Regions from separate parts of the Sporosarcina sp. E16_3 genome, predicted to be linked through region 3. Evidence: riboswitches for the same ligand, from Rfam matches in the RefSeq annotation. Region 3 holds a riboswitch; each other region holds the start of a gene.
What was found. A riboswitch is a leader RNA that binds a small molecule or an ion and turns the genes downstream of it on or off. The one in region 3 is predicted to bind S-adenosylmethionine.

Region 1 (10,274 bases), on a different contig from region 3:
AACATAATCGATGTATCCAGTACATGGTCATATAATGAGAAATCTCCAACCGGAATAAGATCGATACCGAATTCTTTTTGCTTCTGTAAACTTTCTAACCGAAGCGTTTCTGTTGTTTTTAGTAGCTGTTCTTCTGAAGTTGCCCCATTCCAAAAACTTTCCAACGCCCTTTTCCATTCACGTTTTCCACCAATTCTTGGATACCCACTAATTGAACTTTGTACTTTTACCATTGTATGTTAGCCCCTTTATTTTTTATTTTATTTTTTCAATCCATTTTAATACACGACACTCTTGGTTTGAATCACCTCCCTTGCTACAATCGCGTCCACTTTACCGTGTATATATTCCGTCAACTGTACAGTCATGTCATAGCGCATAAAGGGAGTGATTAAATAGATGCCATGAAAATGCTCAAGCGCCACATCAATCAATTCCTTAGAAACCTCTAAACCTTCTCTCGTAGACTGCTCACGATTCCCATCTAACAAAGCCATTCTTGCACGTACTTGATCCGTCAACTTAATGCCAGGTACCTCATTGTGTAGAAACTCGGCGTTTTGCGACGAGGTCAGCGGCATAATTCCAATGTAAATTGGCGTCTCAATATGTTTTGTCGCCTCGTATACTTCAATAATCTTCTCCGCGCTATAGATAGGCTGCGTGATAAAATAGTCGGCTCCAGCTTCTATTTTTTTCTCTAATCTTTCCACGGCGCGATCTAAATGCCGCACATTCGGATTAAAGGCCGCTGCCACAGTAAAGGACGTCTTCTGTTGCAATGACTTCCCAGACTTGGAAATGCCTTCATTGAATTGCTTTATGAGTTGGATCAATTCAAAAGATGTCATATCGAATACAGACGTTGCTCCGGGGAATTCACCGATTTTTGTAGGATCCCCCGTAATTGCCAATAACTCAGTGATACCTAATGTGTGTAATCCCATGAGATGTGACTGCAATCCAATTAAATTGCGATCACGACACGTAATATGGACAAGAGGCGTTGCACCAATATTTTGTTTAACAAGTGACGCCATTGAAGCATTACATATTCTTGGTGTTGCCAATGAATTATCGGCCAATGTAATGGCATCCACACCAGCATCCTTTAACGCCTGCGCCCCCTTAAAGAACTCACTCGTATTTAAATGTTTGGGTGCATCAAGTTCAACAATTATCGAATGCCTTTTTTTCACTGTTTCAAGCAATGTTGGCAGTTTCGATTCCTTTGACGGTGACTCTACAATCCCTATTTCCGCTTCCTTCTTTTCAATAAATTTCTCTTGAATCGGTTCACGATTTGTAAGTCCCTTCACAAGTGCACGAATATGTTCTGGCGTCGTACCACAACATCCACCTATTAAACTGACCCCTTCTTTTCGAAAATTCATTGCTAATTTCTCAAAATATTCAGGCTCATTTTCATAAAACAATTTCCCATCCTTATATCCTGGATAACTAGCATTTGGATACACTGAGAGTAATGCACGCTTCATTAATGGAACCGTTTCTAAAGATTCAAGCATATGATGGGGACCGAGGCGGCAGTTGACACCAACGATATCCGCGCCTAGATCTTCCAACTGTTGCAAAGCATCCGCTAGCTCCAACCCATTTTGAAGTACCCCAGCTTCATGCATCGAAACGTTCGTAATAATTGGGATATCTGTCTCCTCACGTGCAATTTTCAGCACCGTTGTTAATTCATCAAAATCGTAATAAGTTTCTAAAAGTAGGCCATCCACTCCTTCTAGAAGTAGGCAATACAATTGTTCCCTAAAGCTGCGCTTGATTTCCTCCTCGGTACCAATGGATGTTCGAGACCCATGAATACCCCCGATAGTCCCTAGGATGAACGTATCTTTACCAGCGGCTTTTTTGGCAATTTGGACTGCTGCTTTATTTATTTTTTTTACACTGTCCTCCAAACCATAACGTGCTAACTTAATATAATTGGCGCCATACGTATTCGTTTGAATAATATCCGCACCTGCCTCTATATAGGCCCGATGGATGTGAAGCACTTGTTCAGGATGCGTCAAGTTCAGCTCCTCAAAACATAGATCCACACCGTGTGTATAGAGAAGAGTTCCCATTGCTCCATCACCAATCAAAATGCGTTCTTTCATAGTCTCTACTAAATTCATTACTATCACTTACTCCTTTCACTTTCCTCGAGTCCCGCCCCAAAACTTTTTCCTCGTTCTTTAAAATAAGTTACTTATTGGAATAAATTATTAAAATAAAAAAGAGCCTCTTCCTGTGTTACATAAAGGAAGTAGACTCTAAATCTGAATAAGTCTTCTCCTCATCTACCAAGTCGTTTTATCGACTTGCTGGAATTAGCACCATGCCACAAAATGGCGGTTGCTGAGGTGTCATCGGGCCAGTCCCTATACCTCTCTAGATAAGAAAAACTATTAAGTTGGTTTTGCTTCGTTACGTTATTACAGACTTTACATCATTGTTGGAAAATTAGCAACACATTTACATAAATTAATTAATTGTTTCATAGTTTCAGTTTGTTTTTTCACCCAAACACCCTAGTTACTTGAATAGGATTTTGCTATCCTTGATATAATTAATCAAGTCCCCTCAGCTACACTCACCGATTTCATTCAAGAAAAAGAGAGCTGAACGCACATAACAATATTACGACTAATGACCACCGTCCCCACCATAACCCTGCATATAATAAACTATAAGAACAATAACGAACGACCAGTATACTCAGTTGTTGTTCCCATCAAATTGAAGGGAGGTCATTGACTTGAAAACTTCCTTAGGCATCTGGATTGGTTGGCTAGCAATAATTTTAGCGGCTGCAGGGTTCTTTTATGCACCTTATTGGTTAGGTGGTGGCGCACTCGTTTTAGGCTTAGTCTGTTTAGCTTCTCCACAAAAAGCATTGGCATGGATTTCAATCCTGCTTGGAGCCATTGTGATAGTAATTACGATGTTCCAGTAGCTGGATCATTAGTGATAGTTCAAGGCGTGTTTGGGTTCCCCACCATACATGCCTTTTTTATTTCATTTGATTTGTATGCTTGCGATCTATTATGTAGTTTGAAATAGAGAATTTCATTGAATTCGCTACAGCGCTAGGGGATGCCTCCCGCGCTAAGCCAAGCAGCTACGCCGCCTTACAAGGGCTCCGGCTACCCCTTGTAAGGCGCCTTCGCTCAGTTTATTATAGGTATTTCATTTGTTCAACATTTATAGTTAACTTTTTCGCAGTCCAGCCACATGAACGGGACCCCAAAACGTCGTTTGTGATAAAGTATCATAAAAAAGAAGCGGTGGAAAAGTAAATTATGTATAAGAAAAAAGCCCTGTGAAGCGAGTAAACATCGCATCACCAGGCTTTTTTCTGTTTCGACTTTTTTTGTTATTTTATTTCATTTCATTAATATTACTTCCTCAAGAAGTAATCCTCAATATCATCTAGCATTAAGTTCGCTGCTAAAACACCACCAGCAGTGTTCCAAATGATATCATTTACTTGTGAGACGTTTCCACTTTTCGCGACATTTAGATTTTTAAATAGTGGATCCTCAATCCAGTCGTTTGTAAGCTTCGTTGCTTCGTTATCCCCAGTTTCATAAGTAAAGTAAAAGAGTACATCCCCGTCCATTGCAGGAATCCGTTCTTTCGTAAGACCTTTTTCAGCAAAATCATCCACATCTTGTCCATCTGCACGCGCAAATCCAAGTTGATCTAGAATCACACCTGAGAAGGAATCTTTATGGTAAATGCGTACATCTCCCGCCATAAAGCGAACCATTGATATTTTTTTCTTCGTTTGGTCCCCTAATTCAGTTTTGATTGTTTCAACGCGATTATTATATGCACCTAATACCTCATTACCTTTTTCTTCTTGATTTACTGCTTTCGCATACAATTTAAAGTTTTCCTGCCAATCCCCGCGAAGTGTTTCTGCAAAAACAGTTGGGGCAATTTTACTTAACTGTTCGTAAACTGCTTCATGGCGCATTTTATTCCCGATGATCAGATCTGGTTTTAAAGATGCTATCTTTTCTAAACTTGGTTCTGATTCAACACCCACAGATTCAGTACCTGTCATGTCCATATGATCATACCAAACTTTTTCAGCGGGTGATTGAACTGCACCTACAGGCTGAATTCCCATTGATAGAAGGGCTTCAGCCCCTTCATTTGTTAAGATTACGATACGTTTTGGTGTTCCTTTTACATCTGTACTCCCCATTGCATGCTCGACAGTATATGATTCCACATCAGCTGGTTGTGCACTCTCACCTGAATCTTTTGACTCCTTAGTAGCCCCACAAGCCGCTAATACAAGAATACTCATAATAAATATGAGGGATATTATTTTTCGCATGTTCATTTTTCCTCCTGTTAATTGAGAATGAAAATCATTTACACTTAGTATCCTATATGCTAATATATTTCATGTCAACAGTTAATTGAAAATAATTCTCAATGAAGTGAGGAAATCATGATACATACATCAAGGGGTAAGTGGATTGCTCTTATCATAAGTAGTTTAGCTTTCATTCTTTGTTTTTTTTCAAGTATTGTCTACGGCTATACAGATACAAGCTGGTCCACCGCCTTTTCCGCACTTAAAGAAAATGATGGATCAACTGCACATCTCGTTATCCAAAATGTTCGCTTACCACGTGCATTAATTGCTGCAGCTGTTGGAGCTTGTTTAGCCATTTCAGGAGCAATTATGCAATCCATAACGAAAAACCCATTAGCTTCTCCGAGTATTTTAGGCATTAATGCTGGAGCTGTTTTTTTCGTCGTAATTGGGGTCGTCTTCTTCCAAGTACAAAGCCTTCAATCCTATATGATGTTTGGCTTAGTCGGGGCCGCTGTTGCATTCGCTATCGTCTTTATCTTAAGCAGTATCGGCAGAGAAGGGTTAACGCCAATGAAACTCGTATTGGCAGGAGCTGCTGTATCCGCTCTATTCTCATCTATGACGCAAGGGTTCTTAACCATTAATGAAGCAGCACTCGATCAAGTATTATTTTGGCTAGCGGGTTCCGTAGCCAATCGGCCTCTCGAATTATTAATGACAGGGTTACCTTATATGATGATTGGATTGCTTGTGGCTTTTGTAATGGCGAAACAAATGAACCTTTTGGCAATGGGAGATGATGTTGCATCTGGATTAGGTCAGAATGTTATTCTAGTGAAACTCGTCTTTTCTCTCATCGTTGTTGTGTTAGCAGGAATTTCAGTGTCTATCGCGGGTCCTATCGGTTTCATCGGAATCATTATTCCTCATATCGTTCGGTCATTCGTCGGGATTCAACACCAGTGGGTATTTCCGTTTTGCGCATTATATGGTGGGATGCTACTTCTCGTATCCGACATTGCAGCACGCTATGTTATTATGCCAAAGGAAGTCCCAGTCGGAGTAATGACCGCGTTAATAGGTGTTCCATTCTTTATTTATGTAGCTAGAAGGAGATTTGGGGCATGAAAAGTAAAGTGACAGTTCGAATAGGAAATTCTATTTCATTTATTTTAGATAAGAAATCTTTGTTTACAACGATGATTGCAACGTTACTTTTAGGGTTAGTAGCTATTCTATCGATGGGTTCTGGTGAGTTTTTCATCTCACCTTTAAATGTCCTAAAAGTTATTTTGGGTATTGGTGAATCATTTGATCAAACGATTATCTTTGAATTCCGGCTCCCTCGTATTATGATGGCCATTTTAGTTGGAATTGGCTTAGCGACTGCGGGCGCCATTTTACAAAGTGTCTCTAGAAACCCTCTTGGTTCCCCAGAAATCATTGGTATTACGGCAGGAGCTTCATTTGCCGTTGTATTATTTTTAGCCTTGTTTTCAAATGAAAGTAATGCATTGACCGTGAGCCAAGACTGGATGCCGTTATTTGCTTTCGGTGGTGCGATGATTACAGCCGCAATTGTGTTCGTGTTATCTTGGAATAACGGCATTGCCCCTTTCCGAATGTTACTTATAGGGATTGGGATTTCAGCATTTATGCATGCGGGAACGACGGTACTTATGCTTGTTGGACCAATCCATCAAGCGAGCCAAGCAAATATTTGGATTACTGGAAGTATTTACGGTTCAAATTGGACAGAAGTTCGAATGATTGCGATATGGATTACTATCCTTTTCATCATCACGCTTGCCATGACGAGGGAAATGAACGTGTTAGAACTTGGCGATGATTTGGCGACAAGTGCTGGATCCCCCGTTCAAAGGAATCGAATTATTTCCCTTTTACTTTGTGCTGGCCTGACGGGTGCCTCCGTTTCTTTTGCCGGTGGTATTGGGTTTGTTGGGTTAATCGCACCGCATATTGCAAAGAGAATCGTCGGCCCTACCTTTGGTTCAATGGTAGGATTATCAGCAATCATTGGAGCAATTCTCGTTGTTGTTGCAGACTGGATTGCTCGCGTTGCCTTTGCACCGATTGAAGTGCCTGCAGGCGTATGGACAGCTGTAATCGGGGCACCTTACTTTATTTATTTGCTTATTAAACAACGAAGCCGATAGAGGGAGGGCAAGTAAGTTGAGACAAATTACAAATAATGCATACAATGATTTGGATTCAAACTTTCGTGTTAGACATATTCTGCATACAGATCAAGTAGCATTCTATTTAAAAGATTTGATTACTCCTGGGACAAGACAAGGTACTTTAATAGATATGAAAGAAGTTCTGGATGCTCCAAATCTAGCTGTCACCGCCTCTATAATTGGAAAACGTATTGGTTTCTTGGCGGCGATTTTCACCTATGCCTATTTACAGTATGGAATAAAATATAAGATAGATGTTAACAAAATCGCATGCTTGAAAAGTGACGTCAATGAGAATTGGGTGCCCGATTATTATTTGGGGCATGCAGATGTAGTTGAAGATGAGGACGAAATAGACGCAGAGTGGATCGCTACTAATGTCTACGGCAAACTATTAGCTCCTATTATAGATTCACTGAGTACAGTGAAAGGTTTATCTAGAAAAGTTTTATTAGAAAACTGTTACGTTTATATGGTATGGATTTTCGAGAAAAAGCAAGTAGATAAGACTATTTTTCACAAGCTACTGGAAATTCCCGCAGAATATTTTGGTACAGGCCTATGTCATCCAATGCGTTTATTTAATGATCATTCAACGAATAGAACCACATGCTGTTTAAATTATCAACTTAGGAATGAAGTGAAACATTGCAAAGGTTGCCCATTGACGAACAACAAGTAAATCCTGCACGCGCCAAGATCAAACTATTATTGTTATCCTCCAACTAATATCCGTGGTAGAGTGAGCTATAAATGTAGCAATGCTGTATGGGGTATTCGACTAAAATGAGGTTGCCTGTGACTTTCTTGTTTTCGGCTCCACCGTCTCTTTTCCGTTCAACACTGCGGCTTTGATGTGCAATGAACAAATAAAAGAGATCTTTCGTAAGTTCAATGCGAACTCATGAAAGATCTTTTTTAATTACTTAATTAAAGATCGAATTGACATGCCATAGAACTTTTCTCAAACCAAATTGATATTCGATTCTATCCAAAAAATAGCTGCACTCAATAAAACCAATTTGATTACCACATTTTTTATACAACTAAACTCAGTAAAAGAATAAACGCTAATCCAGCTACCGAAATAATCGTTTCAAGCAATGTCCATGTTGCAAATGTTTCTTTCAGCGTCAAACCAAAGAACTCTTTAAACATCCAGAAACCAGCATCATTCACGTGTGAGGCAATTAAACTACCTGCTCCCGTCGCTAGTACGACCAATGCTAAATTCACATCAGAAGTACCTAACATTGGTATAACCAATCCTGCCGTTGTTAATGCTGCTACAGTTGCTGAACCTAAAGCAATCCTTAATATAGCCGCAATAATCCATGCTAGTAAGATTGGCGATAATGAGGTTCCAATGAATAATTCCGCTACATAGCCGCCAACGCCGCCATCGATGAGCACTTGTTTAAAAGCCCCACCACCACCAATAATTAAAAGCAACATCCCAATATTTGCAATCGCTATTCCACAAGAATTCATAACAGTTTTCATCGGTATATTTCTTGCCAATCCCATCGTAAAGACTGCAAGCAATAAAGATAACAACATAGCTGTAGAAGCATTACCTACGAAACGAACGATTTCGAATGCCTTATTGTCGGTAATGTCCATTGTCTTTTGAACCATCGAAATAACCGTGGCGATAGACATTAAAATAACAGGAAACATTGCCGTGAACACACTGATACCAAAACCAGGTGTATCTTCAATCTTAAACGTTTTTTGTTCACCCAAAGATGCAATATCCCCTGTTCTATTGAACGAATCAGGTACCAGCTTTTTAGCAAGCTTCGTGAATATAGGACCCGCAATAATGACGGTCGGAATTGCGAGAATAAAACCGTAAAGTAATACTTCACCAATGTTTGCACCGTATTCTCCAGCAATAACTGTTGGGCCCGGATGCGGCGGTAAGAAACCATGCGTCACAGATAAGGCAGCTGCCATAGGGATTCCCAAGTATAAAATAGAAACCTTTAATTGCTTTGAAATTGTAAATACAATTGGTATCAATAGCACTAACCCAACTTCGAAGAATAAGGCAATACCGATAATGAATGAAGCAACCACAACAGCCCATTGAATATTTTTTTCACCGAATTTATCGATGAGGGTCATTGCAATACGTTGCGCACCGCCCGCATCTGCAATTAGCCTACCCAACATGGCACCAAGTCCAAAGATTAATGCTAAATGGCCAAGTGTTCCACCTAGTCCAGCCTCAATAGAAGAAACAATGCTATCTAGTGGCATGCCTAAGGCCAAAGCAACACCGAATGAAACGATAATTAATGATACAAAAGTGTTCAATTTGAGCCACATGATTAAAACAAGTAACGCAACTATACCTATCGCTACAATGATTAACGGCATAACAATTCCCCCTAAGTCTCTTTATTCCTTTTTAATTAAGCTTCTCTGGTAATTTGCAATGCTTGTGTATTCCTTTTCTAATACTCTTGATAAATTTATGAATATCGGCAATAGTTTTCTATACTCTTGTACATCAGTATCCACAGGTGTGTGCTTATAAGTGCTGCCAACCATTTCAGAAACAACATCAAATGATTCAATTTCTCCCGTGGCATAGAGTCCTAAGATACAAGCACCTAGACATGAACTCTCATAACTTTCCGGGACGATTACTTCCAAATCGAATATGTCGGCCATCATTTGGCGCCATACTTCCGATCTTGCGAAACCACCAGTTGCTTGAATTCGAATAACTGGTTCATCCATAACTTCAATTAGTGCTAAAAATACTGTGTACAGATTATAAATCACACCTTCAAGAGCCGCCCGAATCATATGTTCTTTCTTATGCGTCATCGTTAAACCAAAAAATGAGCCGCGCACGTCAGGATTCCACAATGGTGCACGTTCACCTGCTAGGTATGGATGGAATAACAACCCATCAGATCCTGGTCTTACACGTTCAGCAATCTTCGTTAACACTTCATAAGGATCAATGCCAAGCCTTTTTGCTGTTTCTACTTCTGATGATGCAAATTCATCTCTAATCCAGCGAAGTACCATTCCACCATTGTTTACTGGCCCGCCAATGACCCAATGATTCTCGGTTAATGCATAGCAAAATATTCTTCCCTTTTCGTCTGTCTGAGGGCGGTCAATGACTGTTCGTATTGCGCCACTTGTCCCAATCGTTACCGCTACTTCACCCTTACCAATTGCATTCACACCTATATTAGAAAGTACTCCATCACTTGCACCAATAACAAATGAAGTTTTCGGATCGATGCCTAGCTGTCTTGCTATCCCAGCGTTACAGTTGTTGAAAATCTCAGTTGTTGGTACAAGCTCAGATAGCTGCTCCGGTGTGACACCCGCGATTTCCAAAGCTTCTTCATCCCAATTCAATTTTTCCAAATTCATCATACCCATCGCTGAAGCCAATGAATGATCTACAACATAGCGATCAAAAAGCTTCTTAAAAACATATTCTTTAATGCCTATATACTTTTTAGCCTTGTCAGCTATTTCAAGACGCTCATGCACAATCCATGCAATTTTGCTTAATGGTGACATTGGATGAATAGGTGTTCCAGTTCGCTTGTACACTTCATGACCATTTAACTCTTCTTTAATTTTACGTGCCCAAGCTTCACTTCTATTATCCGCCCAAGTGATGCACTGCGTTAGCGGCTGATCATTTTCATCCATCGCAATAACACTATGCATCGCACTAC
Region 2 (10,274 bases), on a different contig from region 3:
TCCAATGGATGACGGCAGGTAAAGGAATCATTCATACAGAGGACCCGGCTGTCGGGGAAACGGTTCAATCGCTGCAATTGTGGGTCAATCTTCCAAGCGATAAAAAAATGTCGGAACCACGTTATCAGAACATGCGTGCACAAGATATGCCGGTCCGTTATGAAGATGGCGCTACGATACGTGTTTTTTCCGGTTCTTCGCAAGGTGTTACGGCTGACACGAAAAATCACGTACCTGTTTCGATGGTCGAATTGATTGTTGAACCCGGCACGACTGTCACACAGGACCTTCCTGGCAGTTACAATGGATTTCTTTATATAATAGAAGGAACAGGGACATTCGGCAGTGAAGGCGCGGAGGGGAAGAAGGGCCAGGTTCTCTGGTTGGACCGTGGAACAGATGGCGAAAAGACTGAAGTAAAGATTCACGCAGAAGAGAAACTGCATATCATGTTATATGCAGGCCAGCCTGTCGGAGAAAAAGTAGTAGCACGTGGTCCGTTTGTGATGAATTCAGAAGAAGAGATTGTGCAGGCCTATAAAGATTACAGAGATGGTAGATTTGAGTGAACATGTACGATTCAATTTCATGCAGAATCACAAAGTATGAAATATTCTAACAGATTTGATATGCTTTTAAGTGAAATAAGAAAATGGGAGTTGCTGATATGGGAAGTAAGATAGAACAAGTAGCGCGTTTTAAAGAAGCAATGGGGAATTATCCAACGGGAGTCACTGTCGTTACAGCATTTGATGCAGATAAAAAACCGATGGGGCTAACGGTCAATTCATTTGCATCCGTATCATTAGAGCCTTTACTTATATTGTGGTCCATCGACAAAAGAGTATCTACCTATAGTGACTTTCTAGATGCTGAAAAGTTTTCTGTAAATATTTTAGCGGCAGATCAAGGCGAATTATGTACGTTATTCTCTAGCAGGGTTGCCGATCGATTTAGCCAATGCGATTGGAAAGAGTCAGATTTAAATCTACCAGTTCTGTCAAATTCGCTTGCGGTTTTACAATGCAAAACGTTTCAACAAATTGATGCTGGGGATCATACGATATTCATAGGCGAAGTGTTAGATATTCAGAATGAAAGTAAAGAACCGCTGCTGTATCACCGAAGAACTATAGGTGCAATTCCAGAAGGTTTTTATAGCGAATAATAGCTTTGAAAAGTTCGACATAGAAAGGCCTGGCATCAGTATACACTGATGCCAGGCCTTTTTAAAAAGAAAAGTATAAGTTTTTTTACTAAGAATAGTGTCTAGCTCCAGGCGCCAGCCGCTCGGAGGCCCACAGGATGTGGGTCACGTAGCCATTGCCGCAGGACGCGGCGTACTTCGGCTAGGTTCCTTGAAAGCAATCCAGTAGGAAGAATTGAACTACATCCTTCCCGGGCAAAAAGCGCCACTCCATACCTGCAAGGATGCAGGTATGGAGTCGATGCGACAGGACGTCGCGATCTTAGACTGCCTTCCAATCGACTTATGCCTGTCGCGGGCCTACAGGATGTAGGTCATGCAGCTGTTGCCACAGGAAGTGGCGCACTTATGCTGCGTTCCTTTTAGGTGCCTTCCGGTTTTCGTAGATTATAGACTTGTAGTTACTGTCACCGTTTGCTCCCGGGCTATTTGTAGGGCTTGATCAAAATCGGCAATTAAGTCATCGACATGTTCGAGCCCGACAGAAAAGCGTAACAGACCTTCAGTAATGCCGCGTTTCTCCCGTTGTTCTTTAGGCATGGCAGCATGGGACATCGTTGCGGGATAGGAAAGAATTGATTCAACACCGCCTAAACTGACTGCGAAAATAGGAATCTGGACGTTTTCAACAAATGCCTTTGCTGTCTCTCTGTTAGGCAAGCGGAAAGACAAGACAGCGCCTGGATTTGTCGACTGTTTCGCGTGGATTGCGTGTCCTGGGTGACTTGCTAACCCTGGATAAAACACTTCTTCCACTAAAGTGTGGTCGTTCAAGTATGAGGCTATTTTCTGTGCCGATTCAGATGACTGTGTTAAACGGGCACCTAACGTTTTGATACCTTGAATTAACGCGTAAGAATCCTGCGCGCCTAGAATTGAGCCGAAAGAGTTTTGAATGAATGCCAAACGATTGCCAAGTTCTTCACCCTTTGTAACTGCCAATCCGGCAATGATATCGCTATGCCCCGATAAGAACTTGGTAGCACTATGAACAACGATATCAACACCAAGATCCAGTGGACGTTGGTAAAGTGGAGACATAAAGGTGTTGTCGAGAAATGTCAGACAGTCATTCGCTTTTGCAAGTTCAACAATCGCTTCAATATCCGTAATGCCTAAACGAGGGTTGGATGGTGTTTCGATATAGATTACTTTTGTGTTCGGACGAATTGCACGTGCGGTTTCCTCGACATTGGCTAGATCTACAAAGGTGTGGTCGATACCGAATTTAGGCAATACCTCGGTTACGAATCGGTATGTTCCGCCATAGACATCTTCGGTCACAACGATATGGTCGCCTGAAGAAAGAAGCATAAATGTGGCCGAGATGGCAGCCATTCCGGAAGCAAAGGCTAATCCACGCGCGCCGCCTTCCATTGAGGCAATTGTTTTTTCCAGCGCATCTCTCGTTGGATTGCCCGAACGGCTATAATCATAAGGCCCAAATGCATCAAAGCTTTCCTGATGAAACGTAGAGGATAAGTAAATAGGAACGTTGACAGCACCTGTTTTTTGCTCGTAATCCCCACGTGTCGATGCATGGATGAGGGTTGTTTCCAATCGCTCTTTATTCAAACTCATCGTTGAAGCACCCCACTATTCAAAGTTGCAAATACTTGCTTCAAATCTGCGATCAAATCTTCAGCTTCTTCCACTCCGACAGAAAAACGTAAAAGTCGGTCGCAGACGCCACGTCGTATCCGTTCTTCGCGCGGGATGTCCGCGTGGGTTTGCGTTGCTGGATAAGTGATGAAACTTTCGACTCCACCTAGACTTTCCGCAAATGTGATGAGCTGTAGATTTTCAAGGAATGGTCCGACCAAATCACTATCGTTTAGCCGAAATGACAGCATGCCACCTTTTCCTGGATAGAGAACGTCCGTAACAAGTGGTTCATCCTCCAAATAATTGACAAGTATTTTCGCGTTTTCATCATGCTGCTTCATTCTCAAATGCAGTGTTTTCAGCCCCCTGATGATTAGCCATGAATCGGAAGGGGAGAGGACCGCACCGATAGCATTATGGTTAGCGGCTAGTTGTTCACATAGTTTTTCACCTTTTGCAACGACAAGTCCCGCGAGGACATCGTTATGTCCTCCGATATATTTCGTTGCGCTGTGCATGACGATGTCAGCACCAAGTTCAATCGGTCTCTGGAAATAAGGTGTTAAGAATGTATTGTCAACAATCAATAGTAAATCGTGCTTCCGAGCAAGTTCTGCGTACAGGCGAATATCAAATTCTTGCATGAGTGGATTGGTCGGTGTTTCGATGAAGAGCGCTTTTGTCTTTGGCGTTATTAACTTCTCGGTTTCATTTACATCGGTGAAATTCGTATACGTTGTACCGATTGAATAAACGTCGGAATACTGTTCGAGCAAGCGATATGTGCCACCGTAAATATCTTCTGGAACAATCAATTCATCCCCAGGGCGGAAAAGCGTTAGAATAAGCTGAATCGCCGCCATACCAGAACTGCACGCATAACCCGCATCGCCGCCCTCTAAGTTTGCAATTCCATCTTCCAATATGGAACGGGTTGGATTTTTTGTCCGCGTGTAATCGTAGCCGGTGGATTGACCGAGCCCCTTATGTTTGTACGCTGTTGATAAATAAATCGGCGGGTTAACCGCGCCAGTCTTCGGATCGCTGTTATTTCCTAATTGCACCAGAATTGTCTCTAAACTTCGTTTTGTCATTGTAGTCACCCTTTTCTTTTTGATTAAAAAAAGGGACCCTCTATAAGAAGAGGGTCCCCGAAATATCGTAGACTATCTTCTTATCTTCTAGGGAAATGGACACCTAAGGGAATTAGCACCGTACCTGAAAAGGCTGGTTGCTGAGACGTCAAAGGGCCCTTCCCTCGGTCTCTCTTGATAAGAATTAAATTATTGAATTATGTGAAAAGAACAATTTCTATAATTTTATCATGACATGGAAAATAAAACAAGAGTGAATTGTCAAAATCTATCTTTCGGTGGTTGCATCCGTTGATTGAATAGCTTGGATACAGTCCGCACCTACGAAAATGGACCAATTATCAAACCAGGAAGTTGAACCAAGGCCAACGTCTTCAAGAGTTTTTATGGCATTACGTTCAGCCACACGTAACCCTCAGTAAAGTTATGGTGATCAATATATCCAAAGCGAGCCGAAAACGAACAAGTGGAAATGGATACTTTCACGCTTTTCTTACAAGTACTTTATGTATTAAAATAGGTAATTCACAGACTTAGTCTATTGTAATACTAAAAAAAGAATTGTGTTATATTGTTAATCAATGATTCTTCTTGGAAGTCGTCCGATTTGATTTAATGAAACTTATTAGTTATCAAGAACCTATATGTATGAACTGTGGGTGATGAAATGCCGAACTGTAATAGTTGTGGCCGCAAATGGAATTGGAAGAATGCGTTCATCAAGTACCTTAGGTTCAACAGGGGAGTTGAATGTCCGTACTGTGGTGAAAAACAGTATGTAACCCCTAAATCTAGAAAACGCACTGGTTTGATATCCATTGCGCCTACATTGACGCTTATCCCAGCAGTACAATTTGAAATCCATTGGACAATTGTAATTTCAATCTTGAGTGTAACCGCTGTTTTAGTTATGTTCCTTTCTCTATATATGATTGAATTAACGAATAAAGATAAACCACTTTGGTGAAAAAAAGGGGGCCACTTACAAGTAGGACATGGGATTTCCGAATCCGTTCTATTTAATCACGTTATTCAAAAAAGAAAACTGGGCAAGAGCCAAAAAAATATTGGAACCTATATAGGTTCCGATATTGAATATAGCAATGGAGGTGCAGATCAATGGAGAAGAACAGTGAAAAAAACGTGTATTGGACATCGCTTAATCACTCGCAATGGAATATGTATATAGCGGCTACAACAGAGGGGCTTTGCTATATAGGTACCCCGAACGCACCATTCGAAGAACTAGAAGCGTGGGTGAACAAACGGCTTCCGAGTCATACTCTGACGGAGGAAGCGGACATTCTGAAGCCGCACACTGTCGAGTTGGTCGATTATTTGAAAGAGCAGCGCCGGAATTTCTTATTGCCAATCGATCTTCATGGTACTCCTTTTCAACAAATTGTTTGGAAGGCATTGCAAGAAATTCCGTACGGACGGACTGTATCCTATTCGGACATTGCCGAACGGATTGAAAAACCGAATGCGGTCCGAGCCGTCGGAACCGCTATCGGCGCCAATCCGGTCTTGATTATTGTTCCTTGCCATCGCGTTATTGCAAAAAGTGGTAAGTTGGGCGGTTTTCGGGCCGGCTTGGAGATGAAAGAGCAGCTTCTAGAACTGGAAAGATAGCGTTTCGATAGAAAAAAAGACAAGGGAGATGTAATTAATCTCACCTTGTCTTTTTGCTTTTTAGAATAGATGTGGGATGCGCCGATTCTTTATTCGTTACATCAAGTATATCAAGTAGGAAAACAAAAACGGGAATACCGATAATGAGTCCCCATACGCCAAAGAAGTTTTGCGAGAAAATGAGCACGATAAACGTGTAGAAAACGGGTAAATCTGTTTTTGAAGACATTAGTTTCGGATTTAAAATATAGGCTTCAATGCCATGAATAATCATGACTGCAATAATCACGTAGACAACTTTCAGGAATCCTCCGATTGTAAAAGCAATTATCGTCAGTGGAACAAGTGAAATGATGACACCAGCAACAGGAATGAGCCCTAAAAAGAAAATCATAATTGCCAACCCGATTATTTGTGGGAATCCGAGTATGAGCAATACGATCACGGACAAGATTGTATTAACAATCGCAATAATAAATTGGGCTTCAATCACTTTTCCAAACGTCCGTGTGAACTTTTTGCCAAAGAACTCAATTTCGAAGTAAAAAGGAGCAATCTTACTATCTTTAAACTTGTTTGTAAACTCTATTAAACGTGGTTTTTCTAGTAAGAAAAATAAGCTTAATACTAGGGCAAGTAGTACTTGAATACTCGTTTTACTAATATCAGAGAAATACTTTAACAAGAAAGAAAAACCATTTTCCAAGTAGGCCGCAATTTGATTGCTAGAAATGACGGATTCTAAGTAGCTGAGCAGTACATTGTCATGAGGTTCGGAAAAGAAGTTTGTAATCCTTATAATAATTTGACTGATTTCCATTGTGATTAGAGGTAAATACTTTACAACGCCAACTGTCAGTAAGCCCACAATCACTGTGTACAGCAGAATGACCAGTAGCTTGCGCTTTAAATGTACACGTTTGATCGTAAACTCAATAAGCCGATCCAATAAAAAAGCGAAAATGAAGGTAAGCAAAATAATATTCATCATACTTTTGACACTGTATAGAATTAAAATAATTAAAGCAAAAATTAGTATACGCCGTGGTCCCTTTTTCTCGAAAATATCTAATAACCCACCCATATACCTAGCTCCTCCATAAATAACTAAAAGTGAAAACAAGAAATGAGACCATTCATTGTTAGTATTGCTACGATTTGTAGAGATTACAAGATAGAAATGCTTTTTTATAAAATAACTTGCGAACAAATATGCAAGCGCTAGCCGTGAAAAAAGGAGTAATAAACCGTAAAAGGTCATAACTCCTCAGCTTATGTTTAATTATATGATAGATATTGTAATAAATGAAGTTTGAAACATACTTTAATTGATAGGAACTGCTACCCAATGCCCATCAGAAACCTCGATTAACTCAGATTGTGATAGCTGATATTTGTCCTCCTCGATTTGTTCTTCCATAAGCGTTCGTTTTTTCTTCGATTCTATTTTCGGATCAGGAATAGGAATCGCTGAAAGTAGCGATTTTGTATAGGGATGCTGAGGATTGGAATACAGTTCCTCGCTTTCGGCAAGCTCAACTATTTTCCCTGCATACATAACGGCAACCCGGTCACTGATGTGTTTAACCATGGACAAGTCGTGCGCGATGAACAAATAGGTTAGTCCGAGACGATGCTGAAGATCTTCCAGTAATTCCACGATTTGCGACTGGATAGAAACATCTAGTGCCGATAAAGGTTCGTCGCAAACGATGAAGTCAGGTTCTACGGCAAGTGCGCGTGCAATACCGATTCTTTGGCGCTGTCCCCCGGAAAATTCATGTGGGTAGCGCATTGCATGGGACGGTTCGAGCCCAACCATAACAAGTAATTCTTCAACCCTCATTTTTCGTTCCTCTTTATTTTTACTCAACCGATGGATGTCTAATGCCTGACCGATAATATCAAGCACTTTGAAACGCGGATTAAGTGAAGAATACGGATCTTGGAAGATCATTTGCATATGACGCCGCATCGTTTTCATTTCATTTTTCGAAAGTCGGTTGATGGCCATCCCTTGATACAAAACATCACCGTCCGTTGGTTCATGAAGACGTAAAATGGCGCGGCCGGTTGTCGACTTACCTGACCCTGACTCACCAACAAGTCCGAGCGTCTCTCCGGGTTTTATATGGAAGCTGATATTATCCACGGCCTTCACTACATTGCCTTTCCCAACGTCGAAATGCTGCTTCAGTGATTTCACCTCTAGCAGAGGTTTCCCTCTTTCTATACCAATAGTACGTAAAGGAGTGCGTTTTGGCTTCTTTTTCTCGTCAAGGCGTGGAAGTGCGTTGAGCAGTTTCTTCGTATAGGAATGTTTAGGATTATCAAAAATTTCTTCCGTCGTTCCGGTCTCCACAATTTCACCGTCTTTCATGACGACGACGCGATCGCACATGCCGGCAACAACGCCTAGGTCATGGGTAATCAGTATGATGGAGGTTCCAAAACGTTCCTGCATATCTTTCATCAAATTTAAGATTTGGGCTTGTATTGTCACATCAAGTGCAGTCGTCGGTTCATCCGCAATTAGTAGTGTCGGACGGCAGGCGAGTGCAATCGCAATCATGACGCGCTGCCGCATTCCACCTGAAAACTCGTGTGGATATTGGCTGAAACGCGCTTCGCTATCACGTATACCTACAAGTTTCAGCAGTTCAATGGTACGGTTTTTCGCATCTCTTTTAGATAAGTTCTGATGTTTGATTAAACTTTCAGCTATTTGCTTACCGATTTGGATTGTTGGATTTAACGAAGTCATCGGATCTTGAAAAATCATGCTTATATCGCGACCACGGATACTCTCCATCTCTTTTTCCGTTTTATGCACGAGATTTTCACCTTGAAATTCAATCTCTCCATCTTTTAGATAAGAAGGGGGAGAGGGGAGGAGGCGCATGATTGAGCGGGCTGTTACGCTTTTTCCACTTCCTGATTCACCTACAATTCCAAGCGTCTCACCTTTCTTCACTTCAAAACTCACACCACGGACTGCTTCAAATTCCTTGTCGTGACCCAGAAACGAGACGCGTAGATCACTTACCTTTAAAACTGTTTCCAATAAAAACACCTGCCTATTATCTGAAATTATATTTAGTTGAAAATTACATTGACTTAAATAGTTACCGAATCTATACTTTACTATACCAATAGGAATTAAACAATATCGGAAAGGAGGAACTGCTTCGATGGGAGTGAATAAAGAAGCGACACCCTATTTTGGGTTATTGAATGTCCTTCAATTTACGTTTGGCAAAATGGAACGACGGCCGTCTTATAAGTATTGGTTACTAATTTTAGGTTTGCCAGTTCATCTTATTGTATTTTTATTCTATCTTTTGAAGAGAAAAGACGATACATACACGGTGATTTATGAAGAGGTAAGGGAATCCTTGACAGTATCGAGTTATAAAGAAGGTGCGATGCATGATTTTAAAGAACAATTACTACGAAAACATTCGTTCTTCAATAATGAAGTAAATGAGAAGGAAATAGATAGGGAAGTGGAAAAGCTTGCCGAAGAACAATTTAGAAAAACGCTAACGAAAAAAACAAATGAAATAGCGGACCTAAAAGGCGTTCAGCAGGTAACATATTCAACTTACTTTCATTCATTGCTTGGAAAACCGTTGTTCTTGCTTGCTTCATTCATTCCAGGCTTCTTCATGTATCTACTCATTCTTTTGTTCAGCAATCCGTACGTCAAATTTATAGTTGAACGATTGATTATGAGCCTCTTCGTTATAGCTGGTGTTTCAGTTCTGGTGTTCACGATACTTTACTTATCGCCATTTGATCCTGCCGCGAATATTCTTGGCGAGGCGGCGACGAAAGAGCAGATTGCCTCATTCAATCAATTGCATGGTTTGGATTTATCTTATCTTTCACAATTATGGAATGCGCTTAAAGGAATCGCCACGTTTGATCTAGGAGCTTCTTATGCCGGCAATGAGGATGTCGCAGCAAGTATTGCAAATAAATTCCCAATCACATTGACGATTACGGTTTTATCATTACTGATGGCGGTTGTTATCGCCATCCCAGTAGGCATCATTTCAGCAACAAGGCCGAATTCGTTTTTGGACTATTCGTTTATGTTTATTGCATTGATTGGATTGTCGATCCCGAACTTTTGGCAAGGGCTACTATTTATTTTGAACTTTTCTATTAAATTACAATGGCTACCCGCCACATATAGTCCTCAAAACTGGCTGTCTATAATCATGCCAGTTGTCGTACTCGGAACTGCTTTGACTGCATCTGTTGCGAGGATGACGCGTTCGTCGATGTTGGAAATCATCAATGAGGACTACATCATCACAGCAAAAGCCAAGGGGCTCAATCGGCTTCAAGTTCTTTGGAAACATGCGGTAGGCAATGCAATGATACCAATTATTACAGTTATTGGTCTGCTATTCGGGGGAATGCTTGGAGGTGCAGCGGTGACTGAGAAAGTATTTAACATTAGAGGAATCGGAAGTTACATCGTAGATAAGCAGTTCATTCCCGATATACCTGCCATAATGGGTGGGGTTATCTATATTGCAATAACGATTTCATTAGTCAATGTGCTCATCGACATTTTGTATGCGTTTTTCGATCCTCGCATCCGTTCGAAGATGAAGCAATCGTAGAGCGGGAGAAGGTGTGAAGGTGATGCTAAACAAAAAACATGTATTGAAAATATCGCGGGAATATACACAAGCAAATTTCACATGGATTATTTCTTTAAT
Region 3 (10,274 bases):
GTTCTTGAATATTTCATAATCTGATTCCTCCTTCACACTAAGTTTGTCTATACAGTATACCATCAATTTAGTGTCATTCGCCCAATTCAGATTTGCTATACTAAAGATAGTAGCAAGAAATGGACTGGAGCGACGACATGTATAAAACAATTGGCATACTTGCGCACGTAGATGCAGGAAAAACAACTTTTTCTGAACAACTGCTTTATCACACAAAAAGTATTAAACAAAGAGGCCGCGTGGACCATAAAGACACCTTTCTCGATAGCCATACAATCGAGAAAGAAAGAGGAATTACGGTTTTTGCAGACCAGGCATCCATTTCTTATAACGGATCCACCTACTACATTATCGACACACCTGGGCACGTCGACTTTTCTCCTGAGATGGAACGCGCCATTCAAGTGATGGACTATGCCATTATTATAATTAGCGCAAGCGACGGCGTGGAAGGTCACACAGAAACCGTCTGGCAGCTGCTCCGTAAACATCAAGTGCCTACGTTCTTTTTTATCAATAAAACAGATCGTGAAGGAACAGACATTGAAAGCGTACTCCATGAAATTCGCACCAATCTATCGGAAGATATCTGTGACCTTACATCCTCATTCAATGAAGGTATCATGCAAGAGGAACTCATTGAATTTATCGCAGAACGTGATGAAGAACTGCTGGAAACCTATATGGAATCAGGTTATGACAAGGACTTATGGCTTGCAACATTAAAGGAAATGATTAGCGACAATAAAGTCTTCCCCCTATCCAGTGGTTCTGCACTTAAGGATATCGGTGTCATGGCATTTTTCGAGAAACTCGATGTATTGACAGCAACTTCTTACGAGGATGACAGTGATTTTGCTGCACAGGTCTATAAAATCCGCCATGATGACAGTGGTAACAGGGTCACTTTCCTTAAATCATTAAACGGTACGCTAAGTGTCAGAGACGAAGTAAACTATGGTGATTATAAGGAGAAAGTGACACAGATACGCGTCTATAACGGTAATAAGTTCAAAGCAATCGACCATGTTCAGGCTGGTGAACTGTTCGCCGTTACTGGATTAACCCAAGCATCCATTGGTGACGGTGTTGGAGCACTAAAAGAAAAGGCCGCCTTTGACATGATTCCTACCCTTAAGTCGAAAGTGATTTTCGACGCTTCCATCCATGTCAAAGAAGTGCTTCGATGCTTTAACCTGCTCGATGCGGAAGATCCTTCTTTGCGCGTCTTCTGGGATGAACACTTTCAAGAAATTCATGTCCATGTTATGGGCGTCATCCAGCTTGAAGTACTCCAACAAATTGTTAACGAGCGTTTTTCGATTCAAGTTTCTTTCGGCGAACCTAAAATACTGTATAAGGAAACCATTGAAACGACCGTAACGGGTTATGGTCATTTTGAGCCCTTAAGGCATTACGCGGAAGTCCATCTTTTAATCGAACCAGCTGAAAGAAGTAGTGGCATACAGTTTAACAACGTTTGCCATGCAAACGATTTACTTATCGGTCATCAAAACGTAGTACGCAGCCATTTATTCGAACGCGAGCATCATGGTTTATTAACCGGCTCAGCCCTCACAGATGTCAAAGTAACGTTACTGACGGGACGAAGCCATAACGAGTACACGTCTGGCGGTGACTTTAGAGAGGCCACTTTCCGGGCATTACGACAAGGTCTAGAACAAGCCTCCAATACGTTGCTCGAACCCTATTACGATTTCAAAGTAAAAGTGGATTTGGATAATATGGGACGAGTGCTGTCAGACATTCAACAAGCACACGGCAGCTTTGAGCCACCAGAAACGATTGGTGAAAAAGTAATTGTAAAAGGGCGTGTTCCAGTCGCTACCTTTATGAATTACAGCGCCACCTTTGCTTCGTTCACACACGGCAAAGGGACGCTTAGCTTGTTATTTGGGGGCTATGACCGCTGTCACAACCAGGAGCAAGTCATTGAGGAAATTGGTTATAACAAAGAAGCGGACCCCGAATACTCGTCCACTTCTATTTTCTTGGCCAAAGGAAAAGGCTATTCAGTCCCCTGGAATGAAGCCTATAAGGCCATGCATTGTTTATAAGGGAAGACTACTTGTTGTTTTAGTCATACAATATATTACTTTCGGCATCTTTCGACAATTTTTAATAGAATGTGATTGACAATCCTTTCAAATGAATATACTATTACTAGTATTCTTAATTTAATAAAAAGCCTCTTATTAAGAGCGGCAGAGGGACTGGCCCTACGATGCCCGGCAACCATTCGCGTTTAATTTCTAAACACGAAAGGTGCCAAATCCAGCAAGGTACTTTTGTACTTTGAAAAATGAGAGAAACACTTGCAGCGTAAGTGTATTCAATCCTCTCTTTGATGAGAGGATTTTTTTATTCTCATTTGGTTGATACGTAAACAACATAGAAGGGAGAGAGTGATATTACACAGTCAGTCGTTAAAGGAGCACCTGGCCATTACAGAATCGGCGAAAAGGTACTAATGGATCTAGAAATTCTTTTATCGGAACTAGGCATTCAGAAGTTCCACATTGTAGCCGGGAAAAAGGCTTGGAGCGCTGTACATCCCTACTTGCCTGATGAGATTGTAAAAAGAGCAAGTGCTAATTTTACATTTATAGAAGGACATTGTACTTTACATACAGTTGAAGATATTGCTAGTCAATTATCTTTAAACGCAGCAGATGCCGTAATTGGTATCGGCGGTGGAACAGCTTTAGATATCGCTAAGGCTTCAGCTGTAAAAGCTGGAATTAAGTCAATCTTAATCCCAAGCATTGCTTCCACTTGTGCAGCATGGACTCCGCTTAGTGTGTTTTACGATGACAAGGGAACTTTTACACATTATACAGAATTCCCTTTAGCTAATACACTTGTGCTCATTGAACCTTCGATCATTGCCAAATCCCCTATTCACTATTTAAAAGCTGGTATTGGAGATACTTTGGCAAAATTTTACGAGGCAGATGCGTTAATCGAGTCATTTTATAAAAATGAGGAATTTCCAGTTTGGCTTAAAGTTTCACAATTCTCGGCAGCCATATGTAGGGATGTCCTACTAAAAGATAGTAAGGCTGCCCTAGAATCTGCTTCTACAGGCAATGTTTCCGATGAATTAGTCGGCGTTATTGAAGCTATCATCATGACTGGCGGAATGGTTGGAGGATTTGGTGGGAAAGCGGGACGAGTAGCAGGCGCCCACTCCATACATAACGGACTTACCGAAGCGAAGGAAGCAAAAAGCTTTCTACACGGGGAGCTCGTTGCATACGGGATACTAGTCCAATTGGCTTTAGAAGAAAAGGAAGATGAACTACTAAAACTAATGGGTTATTATCTTGAATGGGGATTGCCTATAAGTTTAACAAACTTAGCAATTGATCCAGAAGATCATGTTCTTCTAAAAAGAATTAGTAAAAAGGCTTTGCTGCCACAAGAGTCTATTCACTTTATGAATAAAAGAATTACTGAAGAAGGCTTGCTAACTGCAATGCAGAAAATTGAAAAGCTACATTATTCATAAGCACCAACAAAAAACAGAGATGGATAGGAGAATCGATATGAAAAAGTGGTTGTTAGCTAGTTTATTGGTTTTAGTAGTAGGGGCCCTTGCAGCTTGTGGCGGCAAGGATAAGTCAGAAGGTTTAGATTTACTAAGCGATGGTAAATTAGTTGTCGGCGTAACGGCAGGTCCTCACGAACAGATTGTTGAGAAAGTAAAAGAACTGGCAGAAAAAGATGGATTGACTATTGAACTAAAAGTATTCACTGATTATGTAATGCCAAACGTAGCTTTAGCTGAAAAAGAAATTGATATAAACAGTTTTCAAACTGAACCTTTCTTTGATCATATGGTAAAAGACCGTAATTTGGATCTTGTAAAAGTAGCAGACACAGTTACCTTCCCTATGGGTGTTTACTCATCTAAAGTAAAGGCTATCAGCGAACTAAAAAACGGTGCTAAAATCGGATTACCTAGTGATCCAACAAACAGTGGACGTGCACTTATGCTTTTTGAAAGCGCCGGTCTTATTACAATTAAAGACGGTGTTGGTCTAAATGCAACCGTAAATGATATTGATGAAAACAAGAATAATTATGCGTTTATTGAACTTGATTCCGCACAAATTGCTCGCCAACTAGATGAACTTGATGCTGCAGCTATTAATACTAACTTCGCAATAGAATCCGGTCTTTCTCCAACAAAAGATTCGATTTTTATCGAGCCAAAGGATTCTCCATTCGCGAACCTTATTGCCGTAAGAACTGAATCTAAGGATGAAGAAGTTGTTCAGCAGTTTATAGATTTATATCGTTCAGAAGAAGTAAAGAAATTCATCGAGGAAACATTTGATGGAGCCATTATTCCTTCCTGGTAACTATTTTTGCTAGCTAAACCGGATTCTTTATTTCAAAGTAAATAGCGACAAAGTAAGGAGAGGACGCTTGCATTTTTTATAATGCCTTTGCGCCTCTCTTTCTCGAAAGGAGCGAAAAATATGATTATATTAGAAAATGTTTCGAAAGTGTTTACGGTAAAATGCAAAGAGGTTAAAGCCGTCAACGATGCCAATATTCATGTGAAAAAAGGTGAGATTCATGGGGTCATCGGTTACAGTGGTGCTGGTAAAAGCACCTTAATCCGATGTGTGAACCTACTTGAACGGCCAACGAGCGGAAAGATAGTCATAAACGGTGAAGAAATAACCGCGCTCTCCCCTAATAAGTTAGGTGCTACACGCCAAAAAATAGGAATGATTTTTCAAGGCTTCAATTTGTTGAAAACAGCAACCGTTTACGACAACATTGCCATTCCGTTAAAACTTCTAGGGGTCAATAAAGAAGAAGTGAAAGTACGTGCGAATAAGTATTTAGCGATTGTTGGTTTACAAGATAAGCATCATCATTATCCTTCTCAATTGTCTGGTGGGCAAAAGCAGCGTGTCGCAATTGCAAGAGCGTTGGCGCAGGAGCCGGAAATATTGCTAAGCGATGAGGCGACAAGTGCACTTGATCCCGAGACAACGGATTCTATCCTTGACTTACTATTAAAAATAAATGAAGAGTTTGGCATCACAATTTTACTTATCACACATGAAATGAACGTGATACAAAAAATTTGTGATTACGTCTACGTACTCGAAGGTGGAAGTATCGTGGAACAAGGCACAACGATTGGGCTATTCACAAATCCATCTCACCAAACGACGAAAAAGTTTTTAAACACCATTTCCCAACGTAACTTGTCTGCAACTTTGATTTCGCAATTGAATTTGTCCGGTTCGGTTATCAGGCTAACCTTTACTGGTTTGGTTACAGGAAAACCGTTACTTGCAGAGGTAAGTCAAAAGTTTAATGTGAAGCCAAATATATTGGCTGCGAATATCATCGAACTAAAAAATGGCGTAATTGGAAATTTGGTCGTTCATATTATCGGTGAAAAAAGCGATGTCGAAAGTACTTTGTGTTTCTTACAAGAACAAGGTGTCGGCACAGAAGAATTGAGGGATGAAAATTGAGCGAGTTTATCGAGAAGTGGTTGCCCCAATTCCAACAAGCGACTGTTGAAACCTTTCAAATGGTCGGAATATCACTTTTGTTTTCTATCATTATCGGAATTCCTTTAGGGATTTTATTGGTGCTTTCGAGACCCGGACAAGCACTGGATAATAAATGGTTAAACCATCTATTAAATTTAGTCGTTAACATTGTCAGATCCGTTCCATTTATTATTTTATTATTTTTCATCTTGCCTTTCACGAAACTAATTGTAGGCACGACAATTGGGGTAAAAGGCGTCATCGTCCCCCTCGTAATCTATACTTCTCCATACATTGCCCGTCTAATGGAAACGGCATTATTGGAAGTCGAAAATGGGGTAGTAGAAGCTTATACGGCGATGGGCATTAAAACAAGACACATCATTTGGAATGTAATGCTAAGAGAAGCCCGCCCTTCCATCATTTTGGGGTTAACAATTGCTACTGTTAGCTTAGTCGGTGCAACCGCAATGGCAGGTCTCGTCGGCGCCGGAGGTCTTGGTGATTTAGCTTATCGTTATGGCCATTTGAGATACGAAGTTGACGTAATGTACATAACCATCTTTATTCTTATCATTCTTGTTCAAAGTATCCAGTCGATTGGAAACAGGCTCGCTACACGTCTGAAAAAGGATTAATTCAAAGATTCAAGTGTTTTTTTATAAAAAGAAAACCAAATTCCTTACGAAGGGTATGAATGATCTTGACATCAACTAGAAATAACGACTTACTATTACAAAACATCAACCCTACCGAGTCTTTTCCGGTGTCATTCGAAGAACTGGAAGCAGCAGCAAAAGAAAAAATGTCTGCTGGCGCATTCGGCTATATCCAATCTGGGGCAAGTGGCGAAGAGACGCTTCGAAAAAACGTCTCCGCTTTTTCAAAGTTTTCCCTTGTCCCTCGATTTCTAAATGATGTTTCTACATTGGACACATCTGTAAATCTATTCGGTCGTACATACCCTTTTCCTTTGCTAATCGCTCCTGTCGGCATGCAATTAATCGCACATGAAGATGGCGACATCGCTACTGCAAAAGCAGCCGCAGAAATTGGGGTCCCCTTCATTCAAAGTACAGTATCTGGTTTTTCAATTGAAGAAATCGCAGAAGCTACTGGCGACAGTCCAAAATGGTTTCAGCTTTACTGGTCAAGCACTAACGATGAAATTGGTTACAACATGGTCAAAAGAGCTGAGGAAGCTGGTTTTGAGGCTATTGTTTTAACCGTTGACACAGTGATGCTTGGATGGCGAGAAGAAGACGTACGTAATCATTATTCTCCGTTAAAGCAAGGTTTTGGTAAAGCGAACTATGAAACTGATCCAGTATTTTTAGCCTCTATTCCAACTAACGATTTTGACGCCGTCATTCAAGGAATACTGGATAACGTTTACCACCCTACACTAAGTTGGGCGCAAGTCGCGGAGTTAAAGAAAAGAACGTCCTTGCCAATCCTCTTAAAAGGGATTTTACATCCGGAAGATGCAAAACTAGCTATCGAAAACGGTATTGATGGAATTATCGTTTCTAACCATGGGGGGCGTCAACTTGATGGGGTAATCGCTAGTATAGAGGCTCTACCGGCAATCGTAAAGGCGGTAGGTGGCAAAGTTCCTGTACTATTAGATAGTGGAGTCCGACGGGGCACAGATGTTGTCAAAGCACTTGCACTAGGTGCTGATGCAGTTTTAATCGGTAGACCTTTCGTCTACGGTCTAGCGGTAGGCGGACAAAAAGGCGTTGAAAAGGTATTGGAGAATATCCTTCAAGAAATGAAAGTTTCCATTTCACTATCGGGTGTTACTAATTTAAAAGACCTTCGCACTATAATTACTACTGATTAAGGTTTTTAGATAACAAAATACTACCCAATACTTCATCTATATGAGAATAGGTAAGCCACGTTCTGCCTGGAACGTGGCTTACCTTTTTTGTCAGATTAAGCTCCAAATCGGAATACCAAAAAAAGTTCGTTAGGATCTTTTTCATGCATACTAGATACTTTCACTCCGTTTATCAGTTCAAAGGGGGTACTCGTTTCGAGGTACTCGATATATTCACTCGTTGGATAGTAAAGGATAATATCTACAGGCCGCTTGTGCTGTTCAACTGACCGTAAAATGTTAGCAATAACCGTCATGAAAATCTGGATTGAAAACGGATTGAAGAAATAAAACCGGTTATCCTCCGTCTCCACTTCATATTCCTCTGCCAGACAACGTTCAAAACGGATGAACGCACTCGACCGTCTGACTTTTTGCATATAGCTTGCTTGGTTTTCAAGTGCCTCCTGATATAACTGCCCACTCATCTCAATCCCAGTAACTGAAACATTACAACGATTATGCACATAAAATGGAAGCCTGCCTTTGCCACATCCAAAATCGACTAATCTGTCGGTATTCTTTAATTCATATACCTGAAAAAATTCATCTAGTGCCTTATAAGGTGTCGCTTCATAGCGGTTATAATGAGAGGACTGATGCAGCCATTCCCGCATTCCAACGGTATTAATGCGTAGTAGTCGATCGCATTCTTTATCGTACATAGCCATACCTCCCCACTTGTTTATACCTATTGTATCTTAATAGCAGAATAAGACCCGAACATTTTAAAAACCGAGTCAAGTTTTTTCGAGTATGCATCTGGGAGACTTTATTTAGTCACTAATTTCACCGACATATCGTATCAATACAAATAGTTTCAATTTTCCACCTATTGTAGGATACTAGTATGGTATAATCCTCCGTATATCTAGTTTCCGTAAAATAAACTTAGAGTAGAAAGGGACGGATTGATTGGAAACAAAATCATTACAAACGTCTGTGACATTACTAGCCGGATTTCAGTGGCTATTCTTTATGTTTGCCAATACGGTGGTCATTCCCATTTCAATTGGCAGTGCTTTTCAGTTGGAATCAATTGAAATTGTATCTGCAATTCAACGCTCCTTCATATTCACGGGGATAGCCTGTCTGTCGCAAGGGCTTATCGGGCATCGTTTGGCATTAATGGAAGGTCAATCCGGACTATGGTGGGGCGTCATTTTAAGTTTAGCTGCTACTGCCAGTACGATGAATCTTGAACTGACTACGATTGGCGGTAGCATTGCAGTTGGGATAATAATTTCGGGCATTCTTGTCTCAGTTTTCGGCATTTTGGGTATGGGGGAAGTATTAAAGAAGTGGTTTACACCTGTCGTGATGTTTGTCTTTCTTCTATTACTGGCTAATCAGCTAATCACTATTTTTCTAAAAGGAATGATTGGCCTCAATGTAGATAATTCTATAGATGTAAAAGTCGCCTGTTTTTCATTTATTCTCGCCGCACTGACAATCCTTATCCATGTAAAAGGGAAAGGGATAATTAGCAGCTTGAATTTACTCATCGGAATGACCGTCGGGTGGATTGCCGCCACGCTACTGTTTCCCGTGGAAGTAACAGAGACAATTAAAGCGCCCCCTTTCATTACCTGGTTTCCTTGGGGGCAACCCGCCTTTGAGTGGGGCATTGTCATTACTGTCGTCATTACCGGATTATTAAACACCACCAATACAATTGCCACATTAAAAGGGGCAGAAGATATTTTTGAAAAGGAGACAACTCCTAAGCAGTACCGTGCTTCCTTCGCACTGACAGGACTGTTTTCGACATTTTCAGGTGTGCTTGGACTCGTACCTTATGCACCGTACGCTTCCTCATTAGGCTTATTACAGTCAACAGGTATTCGAGAAAGAGCTCCATTTTTCGTGGGATCCGCGCTATTCATCCTCTTGGGGATGATTCCACAATTAAGCGCCTTTTTCTCAACAATTCCACACAGCGTCGGCAATACAGTGCTATTCGTTGCCTACATACAGTTGTTCCGTACAGCAATTCGGAACATCGAAGGGTTAACTTTTGAGCCCAAAACCGTCTATCGTATCGCATTACCAGCTCTTCTTGGACTCGCAATAATGTCACTGCCAGCAACTGCTTTTACTACGATTCCACAACTTGTACGTCCAATTCTTTCGAATGGTATGCTCATGGGAATCCTGGTTGCACTCTTTATGGAGTTTTTGTATTATCTTGGATCTAGATTTCATCAAATAAACACATGACTTCTGTTTGATAGACAACTGGAAAAGGGATATCCTCCAATGGGATATCCTTTCTTTTTTATTCTTATATAGTTGAAGGATCTTTCGGGTATGTACAACTACTACTTTAAGGTACGTTTTAGGAATTCCCTGGTACGTTCTTGCGTTGGATTATTAAAGATTTGCTCAGGGCTTCCTTCTTCTGCAATTACCCCTTTGTCCATGAATACCACACGGTCCGAAACTTCCTTTGCAAATTCCATTTCATGTGTAACAACCAACATCGTCAGCCCCGTTCCAGCAAGTTCCTTCATTACCTTCAGAACCTCACCTACCATCTCAGGATCTAGTGCCGATGTAGGTTCATCAAATAACATGACATCAGGTTCCATAGAAAGCGCTCTAGCAATTGCCACACGTTGTTTTTGACCGCCTGATAATTGTCTTGATTTTGCGTTAACAAATTGGCCCATACCAACGACTTTCAAATACTTCATCGCTATTTTTTCAGCTTCTTCTTTTGAGCGCTTTAATACTTTCACTTGCCCAACAACGCAATTATTCAATACATCATGATTATTAAATAAGTTAAATTGCTGGAATACCATTCCTAACTTTGTTCGATACGCGTGGATATCATG

Region 1: another riboswitch for S-adenosylmethionine. It lies ahead of I2483_RS14120 (bifunctional homocysteine S-methyltransferase/methylenetetrahydrofolate reductase); the one in region 3 lies ahead of I2483_RS08800 (iron-containing alcohol dehydrogenase).
Region 2: another riboswitch for S-adenosylmethionine. It lies ahead of I2483_RS14155 (methionine biosynthesis PLP-dependent protein); the one in region 3 lies ahead of I2483_RS08800 (iron-containing alcohol dehydrogenase).

Annotation. Positions count from the first base shown of each region.
Region 1 is NZ_JADPRX010000025.1:18,197-28,470, reverse strand. Features, by position in the region: gene metE (5-methyltetrahydropteroyltriglutamate--homocysteine S-methyltransferase) at 1-233, opposite strand, end outside; gene I2483_RS14120 (bifunctional homocysteine S-methyltransferase/methylenetetrahydrofolate reductase) at 279-2,150, opposite strand; SAM riboswitch class I at 2,309-2,417, opposite strand; gene I2483_RS14115 (hypothetical protein) at 2,774-2,971, shown strand; gene I2483_RS14110 (ABC transporter substrate-binding protein) at 3,416-4,366, opposite strand; gene I2483_RS14105 (iron chelate uptake ABC transporter family permease subunit) at 4,481-5,482, shown strand; gene I2483_RS14100 (FecCD family ABC transporter permease) at 5,479-6,531, shown strand; gene I2483_RS14095 ((2Fe-2S)-binding protein) at 6,548-7,237, shown strand; gene I2483_RS14090 (GntP family permease) at 7,594-8,940, opposite strand; gene gntK (gluconokinase) at 8,962-10,274, opposite strand, start outside.
Region 2 is NZ_JADPRX010000025.1:32,311-42,584, forward strand. Features, by position in the region: gene I2483_RS14140 (pirin family protein) at 1-569, shown strand, start outside; gene I2483_RS14145 (flavin reductase family protein) at 668-1,168, shown strand; gene metC (cystathionine beta-lyase) at 1,595-2,788, opposite strand; gene I2483_RS14155 (methionine biosynthesis PLP-dependent protein) at 2,785-3,906, opposite strand; SAM riboswitch class I at 3,984-4,090, opposite strand; gene I2483_RS14160 (hypothetical protein) at 4,175-4,312, opposite strand; gene I2483_RS14165 (TIGR04104 family putative zinc finger protein) at 4,574-4,873, shown strand; gene I2483_RS14170 (methylated-DNA--[protein]-cysteine S-methyltransferase) at 5,026-5,538, shown strand; gene I2483_RS14175 (AI-2E family transporter) at 5,579-6,622, opposite strand; gene I2483_RS14180 (ABC transporter ATP-binding protein) at 6,863-8,602, opposite strand; gene I2483_RS14185 (ABC transporter permease) at 8,730-10,175, shown strand; gene I2483_RS14190 (ABC transporter permease) at 10,198-10,274, shown strand, end outside.
Region 3 is NZ_JADPRX010000011.1:33,690-43,963, forward strand. Features, by position in the region: gene I2483_RS08790 (hypothetical protein) at 1-17, opposite strand, end outside; gene I2483_RS08795 (GTP-binding protein) at 138-2,078, shown strand; SAM riboswitch class I at 2,211-2,330, shown strand; gene I2483_RS08800 (iron-containing alcohol dehydrogenase) at 2,432-3,532, shown strand; gene I2483_RS08805 (MetQ/NlpA family ABC transporter substrate-binding protein) at 3,570-4,388, shown strand; gene I2483_RS08810 (methionine ABC transporter ATP-binding protein) at 4,509-5,528, shown strand; gene I2483_RS08815 (methionine ABC transporter permease) at 5,525-6,187, shown strand; gene I2483_RS08820 (alpha-hydroxy-acid oxidizing protein) at 6,253-7,395, shown strand; gene I2483_RS08825 (class I SAM-dependent methyltransferase) at 7,491-8,099, opposite strand; gene I2483_RS08830 (uracil/xanthine transporter) at 8,350-9,654, shown strand; gene I2483_RS08835 (amino acid ABC transporter ATP-binding protein) at 9,756-10,274, opposite strand, start outside.